2 regions of the Cohnella soli genome follow, and region 1 is predicted to be linked to the other one. Evidence: predicted binding sites of a transcription regulator. Region 1 holds the regulator's gene; the other holds the start of a gene.
What was found. The regulator Rex, encoded in region 1, represses fermentation and respiration genes when NADH is low (regulators of the CRP and FNR family bind a similar motif). The targets are predictions, from matches to a motif close to TTGTGAAATATTTCACAA.

Region 1 (10,314 bases):
TTACCGAAGCTACATCCATGGGATCGTCGCAAGCGAACGTCTGGGCCGAAAAGCTTGAAGAGCTAGCGCCAAAGCTAACCGAGATACGGGAAGCGTGGGAACGATGGATGGACGCCTGCTTCGGCATGCTTGCTTCTCACGCCGCCGCCGACGAGACGGGCAACATGACCTATAGGTTGAAAGCGGATCAACTGCCTCCGCAATGGGAAGCGTTAACGGTGGACGGCAATAATGTAATCCAACTGCTGTCCGACTTCATTCGCCCGATGGAGAAAATCGTTGCCGACATGCGAGACGAAGCGGACGAGCTTGGTTTGCAAGGGCTGCTGACAGACATGGGCGGCGTGCTGAAAGATTTGGCGAATACGAGAGCGGACACGCAGTCGTTCGTAACGCTCGGTCGACCGGAATACGTTTACTGGATTGAAGGGCATTCCCAATACCGGAGCAGGTCTGTATCGATATATGGGGTTCCGGCCGATGTGAGCGGATTGTTGAAGGAAGGCGTGTTTGACAAAAAAGCGAGTGTCGTTATGACATCGGCTACGCTGACGATCGGCAAGTCGTTTGGTTTTGTGACCGAGCAACTCGGCTTAAACGAAGCGGACAAAGTCGGCAGACTCAAGACAGCGATGCTGCCTTCTCCATTCAAATATCGAGAACAGGCGCTCGTGCTCATTCCTCGCGATTTCCCGGGCATCAAAGGCAGGGAAGGAGAAGCCGCGTTTGTTGCGGCGCTGACAGCCTCGTTAGAGGAGATGGCGCGAACGGCGGGCGGGAGAATGCTCGTACTGTTCACGTCGCATCGAATGTTAAAAACGGTATACGGTCCTCTGAAAGATAAGCTGGAGCCTGCCGGTATTCAAGTGCTCGGCCAAGGGCTCGACGGAGGAAGTCGTAGTAGGTTGACGCAGCAATTCATCAAACAGCCGGCAACGGTGTTGCTTGGTACGAGCAGCTTCTGGGAAGGCATCGACTTGCCGGGGGATGCGCTTACGTGCCTCGCGATCGTCAGATTGCCTTTCCAGCCGCCTAACCATCCCGTCGCGGAAGCGAAAGCCGAGAAACTGCAGGCGGAAAACCAAAATCCATTCATGAAGCTGTCGCTTCCCCAAGCGGTTATCCGCTTTAAGCAAGGGTTTGGACGGCTCGTGCGAACGGCGACAGATCGCGGGATCGTGTTGCTTTACGATACGAGGGTTATCGAAACGTATTATGGGAAACATTTTCTGTACTCGCTGCCTGGGCCTAAAATGGAGCATTTACCGACGGCTTCACTCGCCGGTAGAGCGCGCGAGTGGCTGTTTCCCGAACAAGGAATAGAAAGAAGGGAACCAGAATGAAACCGATCAAAATTTCCGAGGCGGTCGTTCGGCGGCTGCCGATATACTTGCGTTTCCTTAATGAACTGAGCGTGAGCAATATTCACACGGTTTCCTCGCAGGAACTCGGAGAGAAGCTGGACTTGAATCCGGCGCAGATTCGTAAAGACCTCGCTTATTTCGGGGAGTTCGGCCGCAAGGGCGTCGGCTATAACGTCGATTACTTGATCGAGAAAATCCGCCAAATTTTGAAGCTGGACAAGACGCTGAACGTCGCCCTTGTCGGTACGGGCAACTTGGGACGGGCGTTGTGCAATTATAATACGTATATTAAAGACAATATGAAAATTGTCGCTGTATTCGACGCGGATGAGAGCAAAAAAGGGTCGATGATTAATCGGTTGACCGTTCAGCCGATGAACGAATTAAAAGAAACGGTGCAGCAACTGGACATCTCGGTAGGCATTATTACAGTGCCGGCAGCCGAAGCGCAAAATGTCGCAGACCAGTTCATCGCTTCCGGCGTCCGGGGCATTCTGAATTTCGCGCCGGTCGTCCTGAAAGCCGCGCCTGGCGTTCGCATTCATCATGCAGACTTTACAGCAGAGCTGCTTAGCCTTGCTTATTATATGGACTCGATCAACGGATCGAATGAAGGAGACGAATTTTGATGACGCGATTATTGATCGAGAACGGGTATTTCGTCACAATGAATGAGACGCTTCCGCAGTTTCAAGGCTGGATGGCAGTAGAAGGCGAGCGGATCGCCGCCATGGGAGAAGGAGAAGCGCCAGAGGAAGAGAAACGTCTTGCATCCGAGAAGCTGAATGGCAAAGGCTATTTGTTTATGCCGGGACTCGTGAACACCCATGGTCACGCGGCGATGTCTCTGCTTCGTGGGCTGGCAGACGATCTGGCATTGCAGGAGTGGCTGCAAAATCATATGTGGCCGACGGAAGCGAAGTTTACCGGGGATGACGTATATTGGGGGTCTGCGCTAGCCGCGGCCGAAATGATTAAGTCCGGAACGACGACGTTCGTCGATATGTATGATCATATGCACCGGGTTGCCGAAGTCGTCGAGCGTTCCGGCATGAGAGCGAGCTTGACGCGCGGCGCTATTGGACTGTGTCCGGAGGACGTCCAGAAGGCGAAGCTTGCGGATGCCATTCAATTCGCCAAAGACTGGCACGGCAAGGCAAACGGGCGTATTAACGTTATGATTTCGCCTCATGCGCCTTATACTTGCCCGCCAGATTTCATTTTGAAATTCGTAGAGGCGGCACACGATCTCGACTTGCCGATGCATACCCATATGTCGGAGACGATCGCCGAAGTCGAGCAGAATGTGCGCGATTATGGTTGCCGTCCGGTCGAACATCTCGATCGACTAGGCATGTTCGGGAGGCCGACGCTTGTCGCGCATGCCGTACATCTGAACGACGACGAAATTGCTTTGCTCGCTGAACGCGGCGTCGCCGTCTCTCATAATCCGGTCAGCAATTTGAAGCTGGCAAGCGGTGTCGCGCGCGTACCGGACTTGCTTAAAGCGGGTGTTAAGGTTTCGCTCGGAACAGACAGCGCTGCGAGCAATAATAATTTGGATTTGTTCCAGGAAATCTCGATGGCGGCGCTGCTTCATAAAGGCGTGTCCGGCGATCCGACCGTCATTCCAGCAGTGGAAGCGATCCGTATGGGCACGTTGTATGGCGCGAATTCGATCGGTCTGGAAGGCGTAACAGGCCAATTAAAAGTCGGACTGAAAGCGGACTTCATCGCTCTGAACATTGATCGGCCTCATTTTGTTCCGCATACCGATTATGTTTCGCACCTGGCGTACTCGGCCCGTGGTTCCGACGTCGCGCACGTCTGGGTCGACGGCAAGCAATTGCTGAGAAATGGCCAGCTGCTTACGCTTGACGAAGAGAGAATCAAAGCCGAGGCGGAATTGTGCTTCCGGAGACTGCGCGGATGAGCTTAAGCCGCACGGAAGAACATCGCAAATCGCCTACGTTGTCTGTGGCCAAGTGGTGCTTTCTCGTCGCAGGATTTATCGTGTTCGTGCTTGTCTGCTTCTATTTGTATGTGCGCTCTTCGGATAAAGATTACCGCGACTTGGAAAATCGCGCCGTGCGAATTGCCAAGCAGCAAGCGGGTCTGAAGGAAGTGACGGACGCAGCTTCCCATACTTGGGACGAGACAGTATGGATCGTCTCCGGCAAAGACGCAGACGGAGAGTCATGGGTCGTATTCGAGAAGTCCGACGGTATCGTAAAGGAGAAAGCGGCGAACAACTTGACGAAGAAGCAAATGCTTGAGAAGTTCGAAGTCGAGCACGTAGGCGTCTCGGCGCCGATCCGGATGATCCCGGGATGGTTCAAGGGACAGCCGGCATGGGAAATTCGCTACTGGAACGATGCCGAGCATCAGCATCAGTCGCTCGGGTTTTACTCTTTCAAAGACGGTTCGATGTTGAAAACTTACGTACTGTCGAGCTAACATAGTTTGACGCGATGAGAACGCCCATTTCTGGGCGTTTTCTGCGTTGACATCGTATTGTCTGGATCACTATTCCGCAGCTCATTGGCACGGCTTCCAACGTTTTAATAACGAAAATACTGACCAAAACTGATATACTCATGGATGTACGAAACGTACGGATAATTGTTCATTATGAGGAGTCGACATACGTCCCTGTTCCGATTACACATCTTAGGCCAAGCTTACTTTTAGGAGGGGAATAGCTATATGAATAAAATTAGACTGTTACCGATCGTCATCACGGCGGCACTCACTGCAACTGTACTGTTCGGTGGCTGGTTCGGCTACCGGCACTACGGCGTTGAACGACCGCTCGACAAGGTCGCGAATGCGATCTCCGGCGTCGAGAACGCCAAAGTCGAAATGGGCGCCGGAACGGTGAAAATAGATGTGAAGCTCTCGCCTGATGCGAATATCGCGCAAGTATATCGCAAGATCAAGCAAGATGGAGCTGGCGAAATCGGCGGCAAACAATTGGAGCTGACTGCCGACGCCTCCAGCAGCGAACGGCTGGATAAAGCGTGGAGTTACACGTTGTTCGACGTCGCCGAAGCGATGGAGACGCACAAATATACAGGCATTCGCGAAGCGATGGACAACTTGTCCGCGCATTTTCCCGGCGTGACGGCAACAACGGATATGGACGAAGACAACGTCTATATTTCGATGCGCGACGGCAATGCGGCGAAATTCGTCGTGCTGCCCCGCGAACCCGCAACGTTAGGAGCGTGGTCCAATGCGTAAGTTAAACGATTACGGCAAAGAAATAGGCATCGGCGCGGCGATCGTCGCACTTGTCTTTCTAGTATACGTCGGATTGCCGCCGGCTATTATCGTCATGGGGCTGCTTATGTTCGGAGCGATTTTCCTGTTTACGAAAGGACGCGGCGGGCTGGCGATGGGAACGGCCGGAAAACGTACGGTCTCGCGGAAGCCGGAATTTCTAACGTTCGAAGATATCGGCGGACAAGAGCAGCCGAAGCGGGAATTGACGGAAGCGCTCGATTTCCTCGTCTATCGGGACAAAATCGAGAAGCTCGGCATTCGTCCGCTGAAAGGTATTTTGCTAACGGGCCCTCCGGGAACCGGTAAAACGCTGCTTGCCAAAGCAGCGGCCCAATACACGAATTCGGCATTCGTCGCCGCATCGGGCAGCGAATTCGTTGAGATGTACGTCGGCGTTGGGGCTGGCCGCATTCGCGACTTGTTTAAGGAAGCGCGTCTACAAGCGGTAAAGCTGAAACGGGATAATGCAATTATCTTCATCGACGAAATTGACGGCATCGGCGGCAAAAGAGACGGAGGACAGCATCGCGAATACGATCAAACACTAAATCAACTGCTGACCGAGATGGACGGTGTGCAAGGCGATGAGAGCATCCGCATTCTGCTCATTGCTGCGACGAACCGCAAGGAATTGCTTGATCCGGCTCTTCTTCGTCCGGGGCGCTTCGACCGTCACATCCAAGTCGATCTGCCTGACAAGTCGGCCCGCGAACATATTCTGCAATTGCATGCGCGCAACAAGCCGTTGTCGCAAGACGCTTCTCTTGGGAAAGTAGCGGAAGAGACGTTCGGTTTCTCGGGCGCTCAGCTTGAAAGTGTCATGAACGAAGCGGCTATTTACGCGATGAGAGAAAATTCGGAGACGTTAAACAACGCGCATCTATCGCAGGCGATCGATAAAGTCATGATGGGCGAACGGATGGACCGCGAGACGACGCGCGAAGAACGCGAACGTGTCGCGATTCACGAGCTCGGTCACGCGATCGTCGCCGAAAGCGTCCGCCCCGAGAGCGTGGCGCAAGTGTCGTTGACGCCTCGCGGGCAAGCGCTAGGTTACGTTCGGCATCATCCGCGGCAGGATAGCTATTTGTATTCGCTCGATGTACTCGAGCAGCAAATTATGATCGCTCTCGGCGGCGCAGTCGCTGAAGAAATCTTCTATGGCGGCCGCAGCACCGGTTCGCGCGGGGACTTTGATCAAGCTACAAGCATCGTTCGCACGATGATTGAATCGGGCATGTCGGACCTTGGCATCGTCCATCCGGAAGCGATCACGCAAGAGCAATGGTCAGGCGAGAATGCGAAAATTCTCGACGGCTTGACTGGAAAGACACGCGAATTGCTCGGCAAGCATAAACCGACGTTCGAACGGCTGCTGTCCATTCTCATTCGCGAGGAGACGCTGTCAGGTGAGCAACTGCGGGAACAAATCCAACAAGCCGCATAAATACCGCCTATCGCTCCGTCGGAAGTTCCGGCGGAGCTTATTTTTGCCTAAAGACGAAGAAAAACACGAAAAAATATGCTAGCATTGAACCTGATGCTTATTGGAATCGTTCTATAGAATAGAGGTGGCAAGGTTGGACTCGCAACGGAATTTCGATTTTCTCAAATATATGGTCGAGAGCGATGACGACCGCGGGCTACTTAACGAATTAATGAATGCGTACGGCAAAGACGTGTGGAATTACGCGTACAGCATTACGCGCAAATGGGACATGGCGGACGACATTTCGCAAGAGGTGTTCATTAAGGTGTTCCGCAATATGCACGCTTTTCGCAGAGATGCGTCTGTCAAAACATGGCTTCTAACTATTACCCGCAATACCGCGATCGATTTTCAGCGCTCGGCGTTTTTCCGTAAAGTAACGTTGTCGGACACGATGGAAGAGCGCGGAGAAAGCGAATCCGTTGAACACGACGTGCTGGCAAAGGCGACGGTGAACGACATGTGGCGAATGGTGTTGGAATTGCCGAAGAAGTATCGTGAAGTTATCATCTTATACGCTCATCATCAGTTATCGTTAAAGGAAATCGCACAAGTACTTGAGGTTACGGAGGGGACGGTCAAATCCCGAATGTTCCACGCAAGGCAGAAACTTTCGAAAATGAAGGAGGCGAGCCGCAATGGACGATAAGGAATTGTTTGAACAGCTTGCGCGCGGCCCGCTGAATCGCAACGGCTTCGATGAATCGATGAAGCGTCGAATTAACGACAGCCTCGATCGGCCCGCAGGGGCACGCAGAGGCGCTCGTTTTTGGCCGCTGCGCTGGCCGGCTCTTGGCTTCTCGTTGCTTCTTGCTCTCGTCATCGGCGCGGGTGTATGGGGCTTAAACGCGGGAATCGGACAGCGGGACAATCTGTCGGAGTCAACGCCTGAGCCCGTCGAGACATCGGCAGCCAGTTCGGCTCAACCGGTGGATCCTACCCCGCACTCTGCGGTTGCTATTGGGCTTAGACAGGACGGGAATGCTCCTGATTCGCCCAGCACATATCGCACGATCGTTGTCGCGCCGGAGAACGGCAAGCTGACTTATGTTAGAAGCGGTGAAGGCATCTGGATGCCTTACAAAACGACTTTCTGGAAAATCGAATCCCGCACCGTCTCCGCTCCGAGTAGCCAGTTGCTGGTGGCGCTGAAGTCGGGCATCTCGGACGCCAAGGCGGCGAACACCTCTGTCGCCGGCCGCTCGGAGAAGCTGTTGTACGCGGGCAGCCGATTCGTCTCGATCATGCAAACCTCTGCAGACGGTACGAGCCGGGCATTCGTGAATCAAGTGACCGATCTTGATCCGAAAGTCAGAGAGACCGATCCGGAGACGCTGGCGAACACGGAATATTCTTTCGCTGCGGCGCTTGGCGATGCTGCTAACGGGCAAGACGCCGAGGAATGGGCGATCGCTCGGGAAGAGAAGAAATGGGTCGCCAAGAAGCCAGCTGGCGATAGGGCTGCTGCGGTGTCCGATTGGACAACGATCAGCGTAGAGTTAAACAGCGACTTCGCGAAAGATCTTCCGCTCGCGGTGAGCGGGCTTCAATTGGATCGGAATGCAGCGGATGCCTACATTTCGAAGGATGGAGACACTGCGGTCATCGTATCCAACAATCGTATCCAAGTCGTTCCGTATCGTCTGTCCTTGGCAGAACAACAGCCGGCCGAGCTGACATTGCGGCCGAACGAGTCGGTTGTCATGGTACAATGGGCTACGCAAGCGAAATATGTGGACAATTGGAAACAAATGTTCGACAAATGGTTCGCGGCTTCGGCAAGATAGAACTGTTTATGATAAGATGAAAGTACCCAAGCGATTCGCGCGCGGGCACTCTCATCTTATTGTTTTATGGAGGCTTGTCTATGTTCAGAGTCGTCGGCGTCGTCGGCGCGGGCACGATGGGGCGAAGCATTGCCGAAATGCTCGCGGTTAAAGGTTTGGACGTGTTTCTCGTGGAGAAGACACCCGAGAAGCTTCAGGAAGCGATTGATTTAATTGAGGCCAGTCTCGATCGTCAAATGGAAAGGTGGGCGATTACTGCCGCCGAGAAGAAACTGACATTAAATCGAATACATGCGGCAACGTCCTTGCAACATCTTGCGGACTGCGAGCTCATTATCGAGACGATTAGCGAAGAGATTGACGAGAAGAAGGAAATTTTCCGCCAGTTGGACGCGATCGTCGCAACGGATGCCGTCCTGGCCAGCAATACGTCAACGCTCAGTTTGACGGAACTTGCAGGCGCAAGCAGCCGCCCCGAGCGGGTAATCGGCATGCATTTCGTCTATCCGGCGTTTAGAATCGACGTTGTAGAAATCATTCGAGGCTTACATACTTCGGATGATACATTCTCCCGAACAAAGACATTCATCGAGGACGCGCTTTCGAAGAAAGGCGTCATGGTATACGAATCCCCGGGTTTCGTAACGACCCGACTGATCTGTCTTCTCATTAACGAAGCGCTTCATCTGCTGGAAGAAGGCGTAGCATCGCCGGAGGATATTGACTCCGCGATGAGCATCGGTTTTCAATTCGAATACGGTCCGCTGGAGATGGCAGATCGGTTCGGGCTCGATTCGGTGCTGGCGGCGCTCGAGCGGATGTTCCGCGAATTCGGCGAGTTGAAATATAGGCCGTCTTTCTTGCTCAAGAAAAAAGTACGGGCCGGTCAGCTCGGGGTGAAAACCGGCATCGGATTTTTCAAATACGGCAAGGACGGTGAGCGCCTGTGAACATTCTCGTCATCAATGCGGGAAGCTCCTCGGTCAAATACCAGTTATACGATATGAAGACGGAATTCGTGCTGGCGAAAGGCCGAGTCGAGCGGATCGGCATGGATTCGTCGATCTTGACGCACGAAGTGGACCATCAGCCGGAAGTGCGCGAAGTGAGCGAAATTCTCGACCATACGACCGCAATCAAAAAAGTGCTCGACATGCTGACGCACCGGAAGTTCGGCGTTCTTCGCAACATTGCGGACATTCAGGCGGTCGGCCACCGCGTCGTGCACGGAGGCGAGACATTCAGCCGCTCCGTGCTCGTCGATGCGCAAGTGAAACTGGAAATCCGTAAGTTGTTTGATCTTGCGCCGTTGCATAATCCCGCTCATATGATGGGCATCGCAGCTGTGGAGGCGAATTTGCCGGAAGTGCCGCAAGCGGTCGTGTTCGATACGGCGTTCCACCAATCGATGCCTGCAAGCTCGTTTTTGTACGCGATTCCGACTGTTCTGTACCGTAAACATCAAATTCGCCGTTACGGCTTTCACGGTACTTCCCACGACTACGTCAGCAAGAAGTCGGCGGAATTTCTCGGTCGACCGATCGAAACGCTGAAACTCATCACTTGCCATATCGGCAACGGCGCGAGCTGTGCTGCGATTCTTCACGGCAAATCGTTCGATACCAGCATGGGGATGACGCCGCTTGAAGGGCTGATGATGGGGACGCGCAGCGGGGACCTTGATCCGGCTATCGTACCGTTTACGATCAACAAAGAAGATTTGACGTTAAACGAAGTCAACTCGATGCTGAACAAGCATAGCGGATTGCTGGCCATCTCCGGTGTCAGCAGCGATATGCGGGAAGTCGTCGACGCAATGAACGAAGGCAACGCGAATGCGAAACTTGCTTTTGAAATGTACGCGTACCGGATACGCAAATATATCGGCGCATACGCTGCCGCAATGGACGGCGTCGACGCGATTGTGTTCACCGCAGGTGTCGGCGAGAACTCGGCGGCGCTGCGCACGGAAGTGTGCAAAAGCTTATCTTTTCTTGGAGTCCATTTGGACGAAACGCGCAATGCAGGCCGTTCTCCCGAGCCACGACGGATCACGACCGAACAATCTCGGGTCGATGTGCTTGTCGTACCGACGAACGAAGAGCTGTTGATCGCGAGGGACACGTATGAGCTAGTCAAAGGCTTGGAGGCGAATACCCGATGAACGACCGTAACGCGCTTGCTAGAGGGATGGCGGAAGCGTACATGGACGGAGCCGTAAGTGTCCCGTACGCGTTGCTGCGTACGTATCGCGCACTGAGGCTAAGCGACACGGATGTTATGCTAGTGTTGCAACTGATTGCTTTCCGTCAGCTCGAGCAGAACGATTTTCCGACGATCGAGCAATTGCAAGAGAGGCTGGGCTGTTCGCCGTCGACCGTCGGACAAG
Region 2 (10,314 bases), on a different contig from region 1:
ATGTCCGTCACGACAACGTGCGGCTTCCATTGCTCGATCCGCAGCAACCCTTCCGTCCCGTCTTCCGCTTCCCCGACAATCGTCAGACCGTGGCCCTCCCAATCGCCGAGCGCCCTCACGACTTGACGGGACCACGGTTCGTCGTCGATGATCAACACTTTGTACTTGTTCACGGATTTCCCCCTCCCATCGTCCGATAAGGCATGACGGCGATAACGAGCGAGCCTTCGCCTTCTTTGCCGAAAAGGCGCACGCCATACGCCGGCCCAAACTGCAGCTTCAAGCGGGCATCGACGTTGCGCAGCCCGATGCCTCGCTGCCGCGGCAGCGACTCCGTCGCCCGTACCTGCAGCGGCGTCCCGCTGCGCAGCTCCTCCCGGATGTCCGCCAGCTTATCCGCAGCAATGCCGACGCCTTCGTCCTTGATCGCCACCGCGACCCGGTCTCCGATCCGGAACGCCCGCACGCGCAGCCTCCAGGCGCCTTCCTTCTTTTGCAAACCGTGCTCGAATGCATTTTCCACAAGCGGCTGCAGCGTGAACTTCGGCAGTACCGCGCCTTGAAGCCGTTCGTCCTTCTCAACCGTTATGGCGCACCGCCCGATAAAGCGCTGCTCCTGGATGAACAAATAGTTGTCGATATGGGACAGCTCCCGATCGATCGGCACGATGTCGCCTTCTTGGCTGATGGAATAACGAAGCATGTCGCCGATGACCCGCGTAATCCGATAGATTTCCGGCGCGTCCTTCGATAGCGCCATGCCGCCGATCATATGAAGCGTATTGTTCAGAAAATGAGGGTTAATCTGCGCCTGAAGCGCCAGCAGCCGGGCGTTCTTCACTTCGATCTCCTGCTTGTACTCGCTCTCGATCAGAGACTTAATCCGCTGCATCATGACGTTGTAGCCATGCTGGAGCAGGCCGATCTCGTCTCTCGTGCGAACGGACGTGAGAGCGAAATTTTGCACGTTCGCCATCTTCATCGTCCGCGCCAGGCTGACGATCGGACGACTGATTCTGAGCGACACGAGAACGGAAAGCAGCAGCGAAGCAGCAGCGAACAAACCGCCCGTGACGATGCCCGCCTTCATCGTCGCTCGGGCGCTCGCCGTCACGGTGCGGATCGGAATCGCCTTGATGATCGTAAGCTGGCCGTCGTTCACCCGCTTGGCGAACGCGTAATAATTGGCCGTACGGCGGAACTCGAGATCGGAATGCGACACCCGCCATTCCGACAGCAATTCCCCCCGCTCCTCCTCCCCGATCGCGCCCGACGTCGAGCCCGACAACGGCTCTCCTTCGTCGTTGAGCAGGAAGACGGAGCTCTCCGCCTCCGATTGCAGAATACGCGCGACCTCTTCCCAGACGTCGCGGTCAATGCGGACCGATAAGCCGCCGAGCAGCTTGCGATCCTCGAACCGGTTGATGCTATGGTAGGCCCGGATGCCGTCCCCGGTCTGCTTGAAATACATATTGACCGGCGTTGTCAGCATCCGGCTCCAAGGTCCGCTTGTGATATCGAGCTTGGAGCTGAGGCCGCTATTCGCGTAATTGACGGTGAACGCTTTGCGATCTGCGTGGTTATAGAGCGTCAGATCGTCGACTTTGCGGGAGTTCGCATGAAACGTCGAAGTGAGCGTGTCCCGGATCGTTTTCTGCGTCCGGAATTGCACGCCGACGTTCGGGTCGTCGGTCATCATGATCGCCGACATTAGCGATTCGTTAATCTGCAGCGTATAAAACAAAATATCGATCTGCTGGGTCAATTCGTCCAAATACTGATCCGCCCACATCATGCGCGATTCGTTAGCGCGCAAAATCTCTTTCTCAACCGAGCTTCGCGTATTGTTCGTGGCAATCCACGTGACGGTCATAACCGGCAGCGTCGTTAAACAAATCATCATGACCATCAGCTTGACCCGTATGCTCATTCGGTTCACCGCGGTTTGCCCCCTCTTGCCGATGAATGCGCTTTCCAGACTTGACCGTATTGTGGGGCACGCGGTGCCTGCCGTCAAGAGAAAAAGCGATAAACACCTCCGTCGCCATTATGACGCCGAAGGTGCCCGCCTTCCATGACGATTATCGCGTCATTCGTAAAGCTTCAGTTCCGCGATCGACCACCAGCTGCCCGAGCTGCCAAGCAGCGAAACTCTCACATACTGAGCCTGAACGATCGGGAAGTTCGCCGTTACGACTTGCCCTGCGCCTTCCCCATACGCAACCGTCGTCCAACTGCTGCCGTTGCCCGATACCTGAACGATATATTTGCGCGGATAATCTCCCGTGCTCGATCCGGCGTCAATAACCAGATGGTTGAACCATTGGGAAGAACCCAGGTTCACTTGGTAATATTGGCCGCTTGCCTGACCGACTCCGCTGCTCCAGCGGGTGGCGGGATTGCCGTCGAGGGCGTTCGCCGTCGAACCGCCGGGTTCCGTCGAAGAAGCGGTAGACGTCCAGCCGGAATGGCCTCTCTCCAGCTCGCCGTATACGGCCAGTTCCGCGACCGACCACCAACTGCCCGACGTGCCGGTCTGAACGATTTTGAGATACCGGGCCGTCTGAGGGGCGAATTCCGCGATAATGGCGGCGGAGCTGCCTGCGCCGCTCGCGACCGTCGTCCACGCCGTGCCGTTCGTCGACACCTGCACCTGATAACCGCGCGGATAGTCTCCGGCCGATGCGCCCGCGTCGATGAGCACGCGGTCGAACGTCTGATTTTGCCCCATGTCGATTTGCAAGTATTGGCCGTTCGCCTGCGGCAGCCCCGTACTCCAGCGGGTCGCCGGATTGCCGTCGATCGCGCCGGCCAGCGAGCTGCTCGCCGTATCCGTCGACGATGCCGATACGCTCCAGCCCGTCTTGCTGACCGGCTGCTCGTTAAACGCATGGAATTCGGCGATGTTCCACCAATTGACCGTGCTGCTTCCCGTCTGGGTGATTTTGACGTATTGGGCGTAAGCGGTCGCGATCGGAATGACCATTTTGTGTCCGAATCCCGCGCCAGTGGCAACCGTCGTCCATGTCGAGCCGTCGTTCGACAACTGCACCTGATAACCAATCGGGTAGTCTCCCGTATTCGTCGCATCCGTCTCGATGGAAATCTGATCGATCACCTTCTTGGAGCCCATGTTCACCTGGAACCATTGGCCGCTTGCCTGCACCGCTCCAGTGCTCCAACGAGTGGACGCGTTCCAATCGAGCGCGTTAGACGCCGGGTTGCCCGCCCCGCTTGATGATGCAGTCGCCGTCCAGCCCGTCTGATCGATCGGCACGGTTGCCATCCAATCTTTGCCCGTCGTAAACTTCTTAACGGTGTTGATCAAGTTCGTATTCGGCAGGAAGTTACTCGTTCCGAATTGGCTCCACTTGGAGGCGATCGTCGCCGAGCTGTCATTGTTCACATCCGGCACCGGATTCGTGTTCGTGTTGTAGAAGCCCCAGTTCGCGCCGCCGCCTTCCGACACCGTACCGGTCACTTTGTAGCTCCAGTTCGTCCAGGAAGCGTTAAGCGCGTTCAACCCGGACATCCATTTCGCCCACAGGTCGTAGAAGAAATAGAAGCTGTACTCGCCGGCATACACGGGTACGTTCCATTGTTGCTGGTAAGTGCCGAGCAAGGAAAGCGAGTTCGTGATGAGCGTGTTCTGCGCATCCCAATCTTTGGCGTTCGGCATGTCGTAAGGATGGATCTCGTAAACGACGTTCGTCCAGCCGTAAGTGGAAGGAGCCGCAATCTTATCGAAGCCGAAAAACGCATTGAGATAAATGGTGTGGTCGGGATCGATCGCCCGAACCGCGTCGTACAGCCTGTTGTACACCGCGCTTTTCGTTGCGATCTCCGTCGGCGTCTCGCTGAAGCTCAGAATCGGCTCGTTCATGAGGTCGTAGCCGGCGACGGCCGGATTGTTTTTGTATCGAGTTGCCAGCCCCTGCCAGATGGTGACAGCCAAATCCTGATTGGCCGTATTCGTCCAGAAGCCGTTCGGATTCGTGCCGGCTTGGCCGCAGCTCGCCCAAGGGCAATTCCCGCCGGGCAGCACGTGCAGGTCGAGCAGCACGTAGATGCCCCGCGATCCCGCTTCGCTGATGACCCAGTCGAGCTGCGTGAAGGCGCCGGATTTCCATGTTCCGTCCGGATTGACAAGCTCTTGCCAGCTGATCGGCACGCGGACAAAATTCATGCCCATGTTCTGGATGTTATCGAGGTCGCTCGTCGTAATCCACGTGTTCTGGTAGCCGTCCAGCAGCGTATCCGCCGCAGAAATGCCGAACCGGTTGTACAGCGCCGTTCGCATGCTGAAGTCGTCCGCTTGCGAGACGGTCAGCTCGGCCAGCGACCAAGGCGTCGCTTTCGTTCCTTGCTGGATAAGCAAAATATGACGAGCCGTATAGACCTGGTCGAGCGTCAGGTTCATTTTCTGGGAGTTGCCCGTATCTTTAAGCACGCTGACCGTCGTCCAACTGCTGCCGTTCGCCGACACTTGAATCAGTAAACTTGCAGGCAGTCCGCCGGTAAAAGAACCCGCGTCAATCGTCAAATGATCGAATGTGCGCTGACTGCCCATATCGAGCTGGAACCAGTTGCTGTTCGGAGTTTGCACCGCCCCGTCCGTCCACCGCGTCGCAAGATTACCGTCGAATGCGCTTGACTGCCCGCTGCCCGACCCGCTAGCCGACCATCCACTACGGCTTAACGCGCCTTCTCCTTGCGGCGACATCCACTGCTCCGTCGCCAGCCAGCCGCCGAGATTCGTCCCTCGAAGCGTAACGATCGATCCCGTGCCCGAGTTGTTCTTCAGCACCGGCCCTGCAGCCTTCAGGAAGTCGCTTGCCCCAAGCGCCGCCGCTTCCGCTTTCCCGGGTGATCCCGCCCCCGCTGCGGTCAACGATCCGAGCGCCAGCAGGACACTCATGCAGATCCATTTCAGCTTGCTCCGTTTTCTCATTACGAAACCTCCTCTTTCGATTTGGAAAGCGCTTACGCACTGCCGCGTTGCGATGATACCGGACAACACCACCCTTCCTCGGTTCTTGCCTTTACTTTAAAACAAAAAAACCGCGATGCCATTCGAACGAATTAGCATCGCGGGTTGGACATTATTGATTTGAAATCTTAGTAAGCGAGCGAGAACAATCCGTTAATGTGGGACAAGTAACGTGCGTTGCTCGCCTTTTTCATGAGGGAAGCCGACGTGCCGCGCAGTTCGATGCCCGTGCCGCCAACCGCTCCGATGCCGTCTTTGCGTCCGAGGCTGGCGAGCGTGCCGGAGAACACAGGGCTGAAAGAATCCGGATTCGTGCCTTTGAACGCTGCCGCGATGTTGGCGCCGACAAGTTCGCCCATCTGCCAAGCCAATTGGGCTGTCGGCGGATACGGACGGCCTTCCGGTCCGAAGACGACCGCGCAGTCGCCTGCGAGATACACGTCAGGGTGGGACACCGATTGCAGCGCTTCGTTCACCGACGCGCGACCGCGATTCACTTCGATACCGCAATTCGCAACGAGGGTATTGCCTTGAACGCCGCCCGTCCAGACAACCGTGTTCGATTCGATCGTACGGCCGTCCTTCAGCGTAACGACGTTGCCTTTCACTTCCGTAATCGGCAAGCTCGTCAAGAACTCCACGCCGCGGGATTCGAGGCTCGTAACTGCGCGCTGAATCAGTTCAGGCGAGAACATTGGCAAAATCGTCGGCATCGCCTCGACAAGCTTTAACGAGAGATCGGAGAAGTTTACGCCGTTCTCGCGGCAGATCGCCGGCAATTCGTCGACCAACTCGCCGACCAATTCGACGCCGGTCAAGCCGCCGCCGCCAATGACGAACGTTGCATCCGCTTTGTCTTTCGACTTCGCGTATGCTTTAACGCGGTCGACCACGTGAGCGAAAATTTTGTTCGCATCGTTAACGGACTTCAAGATCAGGCTGTTCTCCTGCAATCCCGGAATGCCGAAATAGTTCGTTTCGCTGCCGAGCGCAAGAACAAGCGCGTCGTAACGGTAGGTTGTGCCGTCGTTCAACGCGACTTTCTTGCCTTCCGGATCGACGGACGACACTTCGCCGACGACGACGTTAATCATTTTGCCTTTGAACAATTTCTCAAGCGGGAGCGCAACGGCTTTCTCGTGCACGTTGCCCGCAGCCAGACGGTGAAGCTCCGTAATGATTTGGTGCGTGTTCGAGCGGTTGATGATCGTAATGTTCGCTTCCGCGGTCGACAGATGCTGTCTGGCGGACAGGGCGCTCAGCAAGCCGCCGTAACCCGCCCCGAGAATCAAAATTTCTTTTCTCATCTATGTTCCTCCGTTCATCGCCTATGGATCGGTCCGATTAACCGTTGTTTTTTCTTTCGCCAATGATGTTCAAGTAAGCTTGGCCGAAACGCAGCATCTTCTGCAATTCCGGATCTTTGAGCAATTTCATCATGCCAAACACGCCGATCGTCGCATCGCTGCTCTCCGCGCGGTCGTTGGCTTCGATGACGGCGGATGCGACACCTTTCGCTTTCTCCGCGAGGGGCTTGACCACCTCTTGGATGCCGCCGATCGTATCTTCGATCAACACTTTATCTTTTGCAACCTTCTGCGCGAAATCGTACACATTCGTCAGAACGGTCATCATCTCGGCGAGTCTCGGCAGTTGATCCACCAATTGGGTGATCGCTTGCTGCACTTCCGGTTTCAACAATTGATCCAACACGTCAAGCTTCGCCGCAGCATCGGTCGCTACGGACCCTTGATCGGCATTCAAAACAGTCGATTCAGACATTCTGTTTCCTCCCCTAATCGAAATCATCAGCAATCTAAGAAAGTTTTGTGAATTTAATCACATTTATATGTATATTTTATCTCTTTCCGCGCGATTAGTACATGTATATATTTGGCATCTTATGATGAATTTTTGCGTTTTAAAGCGGTAAATCGATAATAATGTCGTGACTCGGGTAAAATGTTTGCAGTTTGCCCAAACTTCTCGGGCGCAGGTTGTGCCTTAGAACGTATGGCCAACGGAGGCTCGGCAAATCGGCCGTGCCCTACCTGCTAACGACGAAAAACATCGCTGCAGCATCGAAATGGTCAGATTGGCGTCCTGGTGCGATGAATTTCATCGTTACAGGAGTGCTTCAGTCGCAAATCGGCCGAGTTCTACCCGTTAAAGATGAAAAACATCGCTACAGCATCGAAATGGGCTGATCGGCGGACTGGTGCGATGTTTTTCATCGTTACAGGAGTGCTGTAGACGCAAATCCGCCGAGTCCTGCCCGCTAACGAGAAAATCCCCACCGACTTACCGGTAGGGATTATACAATGGGCTCTACTTGCTCCCACGACAGAGATTACTTCGCGAAACGGTGCGTGCCAATCGTCACGATCGTGTCGAGACCGGACCAGAACGAGCCTTTGGTTACTCGCGGATCGTAGAAGTACACGGCGTTTTTCACGTTATTTCTCCCGTTCAGAGCATCCTTGGTGGCGCGAAGCACGCTCGCGTTCGGGACACTCTTCTGCAGCAAGCCGTTGTGAGCGGCCGGGAATTGCTTGCCGGAGTAAATGACGTCCTTGATCGATTTCGGGAAACGCGGATCGTTCACCCGGTTCAGTACGACGTTCGCAACGGCCAGTTGGCCTTCGTAAGGCTCATATCCAGACTCCACTTGCACGAGCTTGGCAAGCAACGCATAATCCTCTTTCGTGAACGGCTCCGCTTCGTTATCGAATATCGAAGGGATGACGACACGAAGCTCCGTTCCTTCTTTCGCTTCCGCGGCAGTTTTTAACCCGTTTCGCTTTAGCAGCGCATCCTGGCTGACGCTGAACTGTTCTCCGATCTCCGCAAGACCGTACTCCGCCGTTATGACAGCAGGCTCGACCTGCGTGATCTCGGCGACTAACGTTTCCATATCCCACTTCACGTTGGCGTGAAGCAATTCCGCGACGGCGCGCAGCGGGATGTACATTCGACCGTCGTCCAGGAAAGGCACTGTGTCCATTACATAACGGTTATCGTTGAAATAGACGACCGGCACGCCGTTGCTCAGCACGATTTTGTCTCCGCGCACGGATTGAATCGTCACGGCTTCGTTGGCCGCGTCCCACTTAGTCTTCGCTTTCAGCAGCGTCGCTACGCTTGCGATCGGCAAGAGCAGCCTGTTATCCTTCATGCGCGCCGGATCGGCCAACTTCGCTTTCTCGCCGTCGATCATAATCGTCACGTCGACTGCCGCATCGTCCGCTTTAGCTGCAGCCGCAGCACTCGGAACAACCGATGCCAGCATCAGGATGGCGACTAACGGGATCAGCAATCGGCTTCGAATTGAACTGTACAAACGGAGCATAAAACCCTCCCGGTGATCGTGAATTAACGTGAAATCGCTTTTATGAATACTGTAAAAATATATCACAGCATAACCGATTTGTAGCATTAACGTTTTCACACAATCCCCGGGATCGCTTACTCAATGGCTAACTCTTTTTTTGAAAAGCAGCTCTTTAATTGTTTTCCTATCCTTATGTTTCTCCAATAATCGGTAGCAACGCCGTGGCGTAATTCAGCTTATTTAGAATAAAGTGCGCATGGCCGATAAACTCCTTGCTTAACTCCGTTCCGGGGTGAATTTGGTTAATGTCGACCAGAATTTCTACCCCGTCGCTTTCTTCCACGCCATACTGCCTGATCATATCCACTTGATTGCACGCAGGCTCAAGTACGATAAGAGCTGGTCGGATGCCATGGAGAACACCCTGTCCAAATAGCTGGAAATCGACACGGCAGCCACGATGCTCTTGAAATCATCGGAAGCGAGCTGCGTTTTCATTCTTCTTTTGTACCCCGACTTGGTGGCATCGTGCTGGGAGTACAAGGCGTCGAAGAGGAACACGTATCTTCCGCTCGCGATGCTTTTGCTGAAGTGTTCGTATTCCAGATCGAATCCTAAATTGCACATCGATTGAAAAAGACATTACCCTAGCGACTGGTCCCGATTGTTGATTTCCCGCAGCTCGACCATGATCGGAATGTGCGACGTGTTTTTGATCGTATCGAGGAACAAATGCTTAAACAGCGTGCTTTTGCCGCTTCCGGCAGAACCGATGAAATTGATAAAATACCCATGCGTCAGCACGTTGTTCACATGGCTTGCGCTGTATGTCCGGCTGTTAATGCTCATATTCGTATCCAAGTAGAACTCATACAGATACACCGGCGCATCGCGGTACAGAATCGTTTTGACCCGGCTATATTTCTTGATCGATTCACGCAAATATTTTTTATAGGCTTTGCCGCTTCTGATCAGCATCCGCGATTGATCCGAAATCGATATTCATCGCAATCCTCCAGACCTGACTTAAATAGGCTATTTATGCTATTTCGATTTATCGCGGCCTTTTCCTGCATTTGGATAGCCACAAAAAAACCCGCGGATTGGCTCCACGGGCAGATCTACTATTCATTCATCGAGCGAATCAAGTCTTGCAGCTTCTCCGCGGACATCCGCAATTGCCGTTGCTCTCGCTCCGACAAACTCAGCTTCAGCACTTCGCGTACGCCGCTGCGGTCAACGACGCAAGGAACGCCGAGGTATACGTCGGAGATGCCATGATAATCTTTCAGCAGCGTCGATACGTTCAGCACAGCGCCTTCGTCGCGGAGGATCGCGGTGCATATCCGATCAAGCGCAAGGGCGATCGCGTAATACGTCGCGCCTTTGGCAGAGATGATCTCGTATGCGGCGTCTCTCGTGTTTGCGAAAATTCGCTCCTTCTTCTCCTCGCCGAGCGGAATGCTCGTTCCAGCCACGTTCGCCAAGCTCCAGACCGGCAGCTCCGAGTCGCCGTGCTCGCCGATAATATGGGCATGGATGCTGCGCGGATCGATGCCGAGCTCCTCGCCGATGAGATAGCGGAACCGGGCACTGTCGAGAAGCGTGCCCGAGCCGATAATGCGCTCGACCGGCCATTGCGTTTTCCGCCACGTAAAATAACTCATAATGTCTACCGGATTGGACGCGATTAGTAAAATGCCATCATCATTATGCTGAAGCACTGCGTCGATAATGTTTTCGAAGATGGCCGCATTCCGCTTCAGTAGATCGACCCTCGTCTCGCCCGGCCGCTGCGCCGCGCCTGCCGTAATAATGATGATACTGGCCCCGCGACAGTCTTCATAATCGCCGGCCCACACTTTCGTTTTCCCGACGAACGGAAGACCGTGGTTCATGTCGATCGCATCGCCTCTGGCTTTGTCCTTGTTAACGTCGATGAGCACCAGTTCGTCCACCCGTTCCCTCAGCAGCAGCGTGTACGCCGTTGTCG

Region 2: a site for Rex is predicted at 6,818-6,835, ahead of ACFPOF_RS01765 (DUF1641 domain-containing protein). Genes of this name have one in related genera too.

Annotation. Positions count from the first base shown of each region.
Region 1 is NZ_JBHSMI010000025.1:148,577-158,890, reverse strand. Features, by position in the region: gene dinG (ATP-dependent DNA helicase DinG) at 1-1,343, shown strand, start outside; gene ACFPOF_RS13580 (redox-sensing transcriptional repressor Rex) at 1,340-1,993, shown strand; gene ACFPOF_RS13575 (amidohydrolase) at 1,987-3,297, shown strand; gene ACFPOF_RS13570 (cell wall elongation regulator TseB-like domain-containing protein) at 3,294-3,821, shown strand; gene ACFPOF_RS13565 (hypothetical protein) at 4,071-4,607, shown strand; gene ACFPOF_RS13560 (AAA family ATPase) at 4,600-6,096, shown strand; gene ACFPOF_RS13555 (RNA polymerase sigma factor) at 6,230-6,787, shown strand; gene ACFPOF_RS13550 (hypothetical protein) at 6,777-7,925, shown strand; gene ACFPOF_RS13545 (3-hydroxyacyl-CoA dehydrogenase family protein) at 8,006-8,875, shown strand; gene ACFPOF_RS13540 (acetate kinase) at 8,872-10,089, shown strand; gene ACFPOF_RS13535 (DnaD domain protein) at 10,086-10,314, shown strand, end outside.
Region 2 is NZ_JBHSMI010000002.1:318,660-328,973, reverse strand. Features, by position in the region: gene ACFPOF_RS01785 (response regulator transcription factor) at 1-173, opposite strand, end outside; gene ACFPOF_RS01780 (sensor histidine kinase) at 170-1,930, opposite strand; gene ACFPOF_RS01775 (discoidin domain-containing protein) at 2,090-4,951, opposite strand; gene ACFPOF_RS01770 (NAD(P)/FAD-dependent oxidoreductase) at 5,119-6,297, opposite strand; gene ACFPOF_RS01765 (DUF1641 domain-containing protein) at 6,335-6,772, opposite strand; gene ACFPOF_RS01760 (cell wall hydrolase) at 7,341-8,339, opposite strand; gene ACFPOF_RS01755 (hypothetical protein) at 8,512-8,682, opposite strand; gene ACFPOF_RS01750 (hypothetical protein) at 8,679-8,948, opposite strand; gene ACFPOF_RS01745 (hypothetical protein) at 8,964-9,299, opposite strand; gene ACFPOF_RS01740 (L-lactate dehydrogenase) at 9,446-10,314, opposite strand, start outside.